DNA from 2 places in the Streptomyces sp. NPDC046303 genome. Region 1 is predicted to be linked to the other one. Evidence: riboswitches for the same ligand, from Rfam matches in the RefSeq annotation. Region 1 holds a riboswitch; the other holds the start of a gene.
The links. A riboswitch is a leader RNA that binds a small molecule or an ion and turns the genes downstream of it on or off. The one in region 1 is predicted to bind S-adenosylmethionine.

Region 1 (3,398 bases):
TCGAGCTGCCCGTTCTCGATGAGCTTCTTCGTCACGCCGACGGTCACGCCGCCCGCGGTCTCGGCGAAGATGCCCTCGGTCTGCGCGAGGATCTTGATGGCCTCGACGACCTGCTCGTCGGTGACGTCCTCGACGAAGCCGCCGGTGCGCCGCGCGATGTCCAGGACGTACGGGCCGTCCGCCGGGTTGCCGATGGCCAGGGACTTGGCGATGGTGTTCGGCTTCTGCGGGCGGACCACGTCGTGACCGGCCTTGAAGGCGGTCGACACCGGGGAGCAGCCCTCGGCCTGGGCGCCGAAGATCTTGTACGGCTTGTCCTCGACGAGGCCGAGCTTGATCAGCTCCTGCAGGCCCTTGTCGATCTTCGTCAGCTGCGAGCCGGACGCGATCGGGATGACGATCTGGTCGGGCAGCTGCCAGCCGAGCTGCTCGCAGATCTCGTACGCCAGGGTCTTGGAGCCCTCGCCGTAGTACGGGCGCAGGTTGACGTTGACGAAGCCCCAGCCCTCGCCCAGCGGGTCGCCGATGAGCTCGGAGCAGAAGCGGTTCACGTCGTCGTAGTTGCCCTCGATGCCGACGAGGTCGCCACCGTAGACACCGGCCATGACGACCTTGCCCTGCTCCAGGTCGTGCGGGATGAACACGCAGGAGCGGAATCCGGCCCGGGCGGCCGCGGCGCCGACGGCGCCGGCCAGGTTGCCGGTGGAGGAGCAGGACAGGGTGGTGAAGCCGAAGGCGCGGGCCGCCTCGACGGCGATGGCCACCACGCGGTCCTTGAAGGAGTGCGTCGGGTTGCCGGAGTCGTCCTTGACGTAGAGCTTGCCGGTGACGCCGAGCTCCTTGGCCAGGTTCTGCGCGTCCACGAGCTTGGTGAAGCCCGGGTTCAGGCTGGGCTTGGAGGCCACGTCCGCGGGGACCGGCAGCAGCGGCGCGTAACGCCAGATGTTGTTCGGGCCGGCCTCGATCGCGGCGCGCAGGGCCTCGGGGTCACCGGTGGGAAGGTCGTAGGCCACTTCCAGCGGTCCGAAACACTCGGCGCACGCGAAGATCGGGCCGAGTTCGAAGCGGGTACCGCACTCACGGCACGAGAGGCCGGTGGCAGGTCCGAGATCGACAGAGGTGGCAACAGTCTGTGCAGCCATGATGGCGAGGCCCTTTCTCCTCATCTTCCCCATGGCGCACTTCGCCATGAGACGGAATTGGCACCTTCCCTAGCCGGGGCCCCGCGGGATGCTTGTCGCATCGCGAGAACCGACTGGAGGGTTGCCGGGGCTTCAACGGGCCGTGTCCCTCTGCCCCTCTGGATGAGCGGTATGGCACCGGCACACGCGCTCTGTGGCGCGCCGGTGCGTTTGTGCGCGAGGACCCCCGGCATGCGGTGGTCCTTCGCGTTGTTCAAGACTGTAACCGAAGGCCCGGGCGGTTGAGACAGGCGTCCGAACCGCGAGATGGATCACTTTTCGGTCAATCCGACCAAGCCGCAAGGAGTGCTCAGAGTGCTGGAAGAGGTGGAGCGCTGGCTGGCCGACCGCTCCTGGTCCGCCGCCGACCGACCGCTCGACCAGCTGCTGGAGCGGAAACGGGCAGCTGGGACCACGGTCAGCGTGGTGCTGCCGGCGCTCGACGAGGAGGCGACGGTCGGCGCGATCGTCGAGGTGATCCGGCGCGAGCTGATCGAGGGACTGCCGCTTCCCCTGGTGGACGAGCTGATCGTGATCGACTCGGGCTCCAGCGACGCTACGGCGGACGTGGCGGCGAAGGCCGGTGCGCACGTGGTGCACCGCGACGACATCCTGCCGCGGATCCCGGCGCTCCCCGGCAAGGGCGAGGTGCTGTGGCGCTCCCTGCTGGCCGCCACCGGGGACGTCATCTGCTTCGTCGACGCCGATCTGCGGGACTTCTCGGCCGCCTTCGTCTCCGGGATCGTGGGGCCGCTGCTGACCGATCCGGACGTGCAGTTCGTCAAGGCCATGTACGACCGCCCGCTCGGCGACGCCCCCGGGCAGGGCGGCCGGGTCACGGAGCTGGTGGCCCGCCCGCTGCTCAACCTGCACTGGCCGCAGCTGGCCGGCTTCGTCCAGCCGCTGGGCGGCGAGTACGCCGTGCGCCGCTCCCTGCTGGAACGCCTGCCGTTCCCCGTCGGGTACGGCGTCGAGCTCGGCCTGCTGGTGGACGCGCTGCACACGGTCGGGCTGGACGCGCTGGCCCAGGTGGACGTGGGCGTACGGGTCCACCGCCACCAGGACGGGCAGGCGCTGGGCCGGATGGCCGCGGCGATCTACCGCACCGCGCAGCTGCGGCTCTCTCGGGGCCATCTGGTACGGCCGGAGCTGACGCAGTTCGAGCGGGGGCCGGACGGGTTCGTGCCGCACACGTACCCGGTGGACACCGAGGAGAGGCCGCCGATGCTGGGCATCGAGGAGTACGCCCTGCGCCGCGCGGCCTGACGGCTTCGGAAGTTTGCGCGAGGCCGGGCCGGGCTAGGTTCGCGACATGGCTGCATCTCAGGTACTCGTCGCCGCCAACCGCGGCCCGCTCTCGTACTCCCTCGACACCGACGGCACGCTCAGCGCCCGGCGCGGCGGGGGCGGCCTCGTCTCCGGGCTCTCCGCGGCCCTCGCCGAGCAGCCGGAGGCGCTGTGGATCTGCGCGGCCCTGTCGGACGCGGACCGGGAGGCGGTCCGGCGGGGGATCGCGGAGCCAGGCGTCCGGATGCTGGACATCGATCCCACGATGTACGACGACGCGTACAACGGCATCGCGAACTCGGTGCTGTGGTTCACCCACCACCACCTGTACGACGTCCCGCGCGAGCCGGTCTTCGACGCGGAGTTCCGCCGGCGCTGGGCTTCGTACACCGCGTACAACCAGGCCTTCGCGCAGGCCCTGGCCGAGGAGGCGGGGCAGGGGGCGCACGTCCTCGTGCAGGACTACCAGCTGGCGCTGGTCCCGGGTGCGCTGCGCGAGCTGCGGCCCGACCTGCGGATCGGGCACTTCACGCACACGCCGTGGGCGGCGAAGCCGTTCCTGGACATGCTCCCGGACGACGTGCGGGAGCAGCTGCTCCAGGGGATGCTCGGGGCCGACCTGCTGGGCTTCCACACCCGGGCGTGGGCGGACAGCTTCCTGGACGGCGCGGGCCGGGGGAACGTGGCCGTGTTCCCGCTGGGCGTCGACGCGGAGGAGCTGCGGGTGCTGGCCGGGCGGCCGGAGGTGAACGACAAGCTGGCGCAGCTGCGGGCGGAGGTCGGGGGCCTGAAGACGATCGTCCGGGTGGACCGGACGGAGCTGTCGAAGAACATCCTGCGGGGGCTGCTGGCGTACCGGGAGCTGCTGACGGTGCATCCCGAGTGGCGGGGGCGGGTGGTGCACCTGGCCTCGGCGTACCCGTCGCGGCA
Region 2 (3,398 bases), on a different contig from region 1:
CTCCCGCACCCCTCCCCGGTCGCGCCACCAGTCCCGGACCAGCTCGGGCGTCCAGCGCAGGTCCCCGTCACCCGCGTAGCCGCACATCGGGTCGCACTCCGCGGCGCAGAGGACCGCGTAGGTCTCCTGCTCGTCGCGGGGCTGCCGGTAGACGAACTCCTGGTTGTGCTCGCCGTCGTACATCACGTTCGCGGGCGCGCAGTCGTGGCCGGTCCAGCAGGTGTCCGTGCCGGCGCCGTAGAACGGACCGGGTACGTTGCGCCAGTTGCGCTCGCTCCACTGGTCGGGCTCGCACGTGCTCGCCGACCCCCTGCTCCAGTCGGACACCGGCGGACGGGTGCCCGGCCCCCAGTGGGGCAGGTGCGTGCCCGCCACGGCGCGGACGGTCGGTATCGGGTCCCAGTAGGTCATGGTCCGCAGACTGTCAGACGGCCGGGACGCAGCGGCCGTCCTCGGTGCGGTACTGCCACTTCGCGCCGTCCGCGACGAGTTCGCGTACCGCGCGGACGAAGCGGTCCACGTGCTCGTCGGGGGTGCCGGCGCCGAAGCTGACGCGGACCGCGTTGAGTGAGGGGGCGCCCGGGGCCGCCTCGGGGGCTCCGCATGCGCCCTGGGCCTGCGGCTCGCTGCCCAGCAGGGTGCGGACCAGCGGGTGGGCGCAGAACAGGCCGTCGCGGACGCCGATCCCGTACTCCGCGGACAGCGCGGCCGCGAAGTGGGAGCTGTTCCAGCCGTCCACGACGAACGAGATGACGCCGACGCGCGGGGCTTCGTCGCCGAACAGCGAGAGGACGCGGACCGCCGGAACGTCGGCCAGGCCCTCGCGGACCTTCGCGATGAGGTGCTGCTCGCGGGCCACCAGGTTCTCGAACCCGGCTTCCCGGAGGGCCCGGCAGGCGGAGGCGATCGCGTAGACGCCGATGACGTTCGGGGAGCCGGCCTCGTGGCGGGCGGCGGTGGTGTGCCACTCGACGTCCACGCCGCCGTCCGCGCGGCGGGCGACCGTGCGGGAGGCACCGCCGCCGGCCAGGTACGGCTCCGCCTCCTGGAGCCAGTCCGCGCGGCCGGCGAGGACGCCCGAGCCGAAGGGGGCGTAGAGCTTGTGGCCGGAGAAGGCGACCCAGTCCACGTCGAGGTCCCGGACCGAGACGGGGTGGTGCGGGGCCAGCTGGGCGGCGTCCAGGACGATCCGCGCGCCGTGGGCGTGCGCGGCGGCGGCGAGCTCCTTGACCGGCCACAGCTCACCGGTGACGTTGGAGGCGCCGGTGACGCAGACCAGGGCCGGGCCGTAGGGGTCGCGGTCGGCGAGCGCCCGCTCCAGGGTGGCGACGGCCTCGTCCGGGGTGCGGGGCGCGTTGAGGTAGGTGACCTGCGCGTCCGTCCACGGCAGCAGCGAGGCGTGGTGCTCGGTCTCGAAGACGAAGACCTGGCAGCCGGCCGGGAGGACGGCCGCGAGCAGGTTCAGGGAGTCGGTGGTGGACCGGGTGAAGACCACCTGATCGGTGGGGCGGCAGTCCAGGAACTCGGCGACCGTGACCCGGCTCTGCTCGAAGAGGTCGGTGGAGAGCTGCGAGAGGTAGCCGGCGCCGCGGTGGACGCTGCCGTAGTACGGGGCGTACGCGGCCACGTCGTCCCAGACCCGCTGGAGCGCGGGGGCGCTGGCCGCGTAGTCGAGGGCCGCGTAGGCGACCTCGCCGCCGGTGACGAGCGGGACGGTGACGTCCCGGCCGAGGACCGGCAGCGGCCCGGCACAGGCGAGGTCGACGGTGTCGGTGGTCACGGCGGCGGCGGTGGCGGTGGCGACGGCAGTCAGGGATGCGGACATGGCGGAATCTCCCGGCAGGCAGGGGTGAATGGCTTCGGTGTGCCCGTACGCGGCCACGGCGCGGCGCCGTGCGGCGGGGTACGGGAAGTCCTCGGAGCTGAACGGGGGTACGCCGAAACGACCCTGTCCGAGGGGTGAAGAAGGGGCGGAGTCGCCCTATCGCATTCGCTTGCTCACGGAAAACGCTCCTCGAGAGACCAGGACCCCTGGTGTCGAGGGATCCGCGCTTGCCGTAGGCCTTGCTGCCTACGACCTGGTCATCACCCGGGGCACCCCGCCACGGAAGGAGGGTTGCCGGACAGCAAGCCGGGGCCTAAACGCTGTCACTCGTGACCTGGTCAGCATCCTGCCACAAGATCCCGCACGCGCAAGGCCCCGGTCCAGCATCCGGACCGGGGCCTTGACCGAAAAGCGCGGGGTCAGGCGTTGCTGGCCGCCACCCACCGCTCCAGTGCCGCCCGGGCCGCGCCCGAGTCGACGGACTCCGCCGCACGGGCGATCCCGGCCGCGATCTGCTCCTCCAGGCTGCCCGTGCCCGGGTCCAGCGCCACCAGGGCCGCCGCCGAGTTCAGCAGCACCGCGTCCCGGACCGGGCCCGTCTCGCCGGCGAGCAGGCGGCGGGCGATGTCGGCGTTGTACGAGGCGTCCGCGCCGCGCAGCTGCGACACGTCGACCAGGGGGATGCCCACGTCACGGGGGTCGAAGGGCTGCTCGGCCACCTCGCCGTCGCGGACCCACCACACCCGCGAGGTGGCGGTGGTGGTCAGCTCGTCCAGGCCGTCGTCGCCGCGGAAGACGAGCGCCGAGGAGCCGCGGTCGGCGAGGACGCCGGCCACGATCGGGGCCACCCGGGGGTCCGCGACGCCAGTGGCCTGGGCGCGGACCTGGGCCGGGTTGGTGAGCGGGCCGAGGAAGTTGAAGGTGGTGCGGATGCCCAGTTCCTTGCGGGCCGCGGCCACGTGCCGCAGCGCCGGGTGGAACTTCACGGCGAAGCAGAAGGTGATGCCGGCCTCCTCCACGACCTCCGCCACCCGCGCCGGGGTGAGGTCCAGGTTGACGCCGAGCTTCTCCAGCACGTCCGAGGAGCCGCTCGCGGAGGAGGCGGCCCGGTTGCCGTGCTTGACCACCTTGGCGCCCGTACCGGCCACGACGATCGCCGACATCGTGGAGATGTTCACCGTCTTGGCCCCGTCGCCGCCCGTGCCGACGATGTCCACCGTCCGGCCCGGCACCTCGATGAGGTTGGCGTGCGCGTACATGGCCCGGACCAGGCCGTTGATCTCCGCGACCGTCTCCCCCTTGGCCCGCAGCGCGACCGCGAAGCCGGCGATCTGGGCGTCGGTGGCCTCGCCGCGCATGATCCGGTCCATGGCCCAGGCGGTGTCCTCCGCGTTCAGGTCCCGTCCGGTGAGCAGCGCGTCGAGTACGCCCGGCCAGCCACGGGCCGCCACGCTGTCGCCGCCTGCCGGGGTCGCAACGTTCATGGTCCGCTCCTGCTGCTCGTCGCCCGCTGTTGTGGGGGCCCACACCGAATGGGAAGGCCTTCAGCCTATCCAGCCCCGGAGACGGCAAA

Region 2: linked by a shared signal. The riboswitch ahead of ACZ6I1_RS14210 (aminotransferase class V-fold PLP-dependent enzyme) and the one ahead of thrC (threonine synthase) in region 1 are both predicted to bind S-adenosylmethionine.

Annotation. Positions count from the first base shown of each region.
Region 1 covers NZ_JBVJFA010000013.1:94,468-97,865, forward strand. The annotation lists gene thrC (threonine synthase) at 1-1,166, opposite strand, end outside; SAM riboswitch class I at 1,160-1,311, opposite strand; gene ACZ6I1_RS15890 (glucosyl-3-phosphoglycerate synthase) at 1,497-2,447, shown strand; gene ACZ6I1_RS15895 (alpha,alpha-trehalose-phosphate synthase (UDP-forming)) at 2,494-3,398, shown strand, end outside.
Region 2 covers NZ_JBVJFA010000011.1:82,064-85,461, forward strand. The annotation lists gene ACZ6I1_RS14205 (hypothetical protein) at 1-411, opposite strand, end outside; gene ACZ6I1_RS14210 (aminotransferase class V-fold PLP-dependent enzyme) at 425-1,825, opposite strand; SAM riboswitch class IV at 2,044-2,160, opposite strand; gene trpD (anthranilate phosphoribosyltransferase) at 2,245-3,309, opposite strand.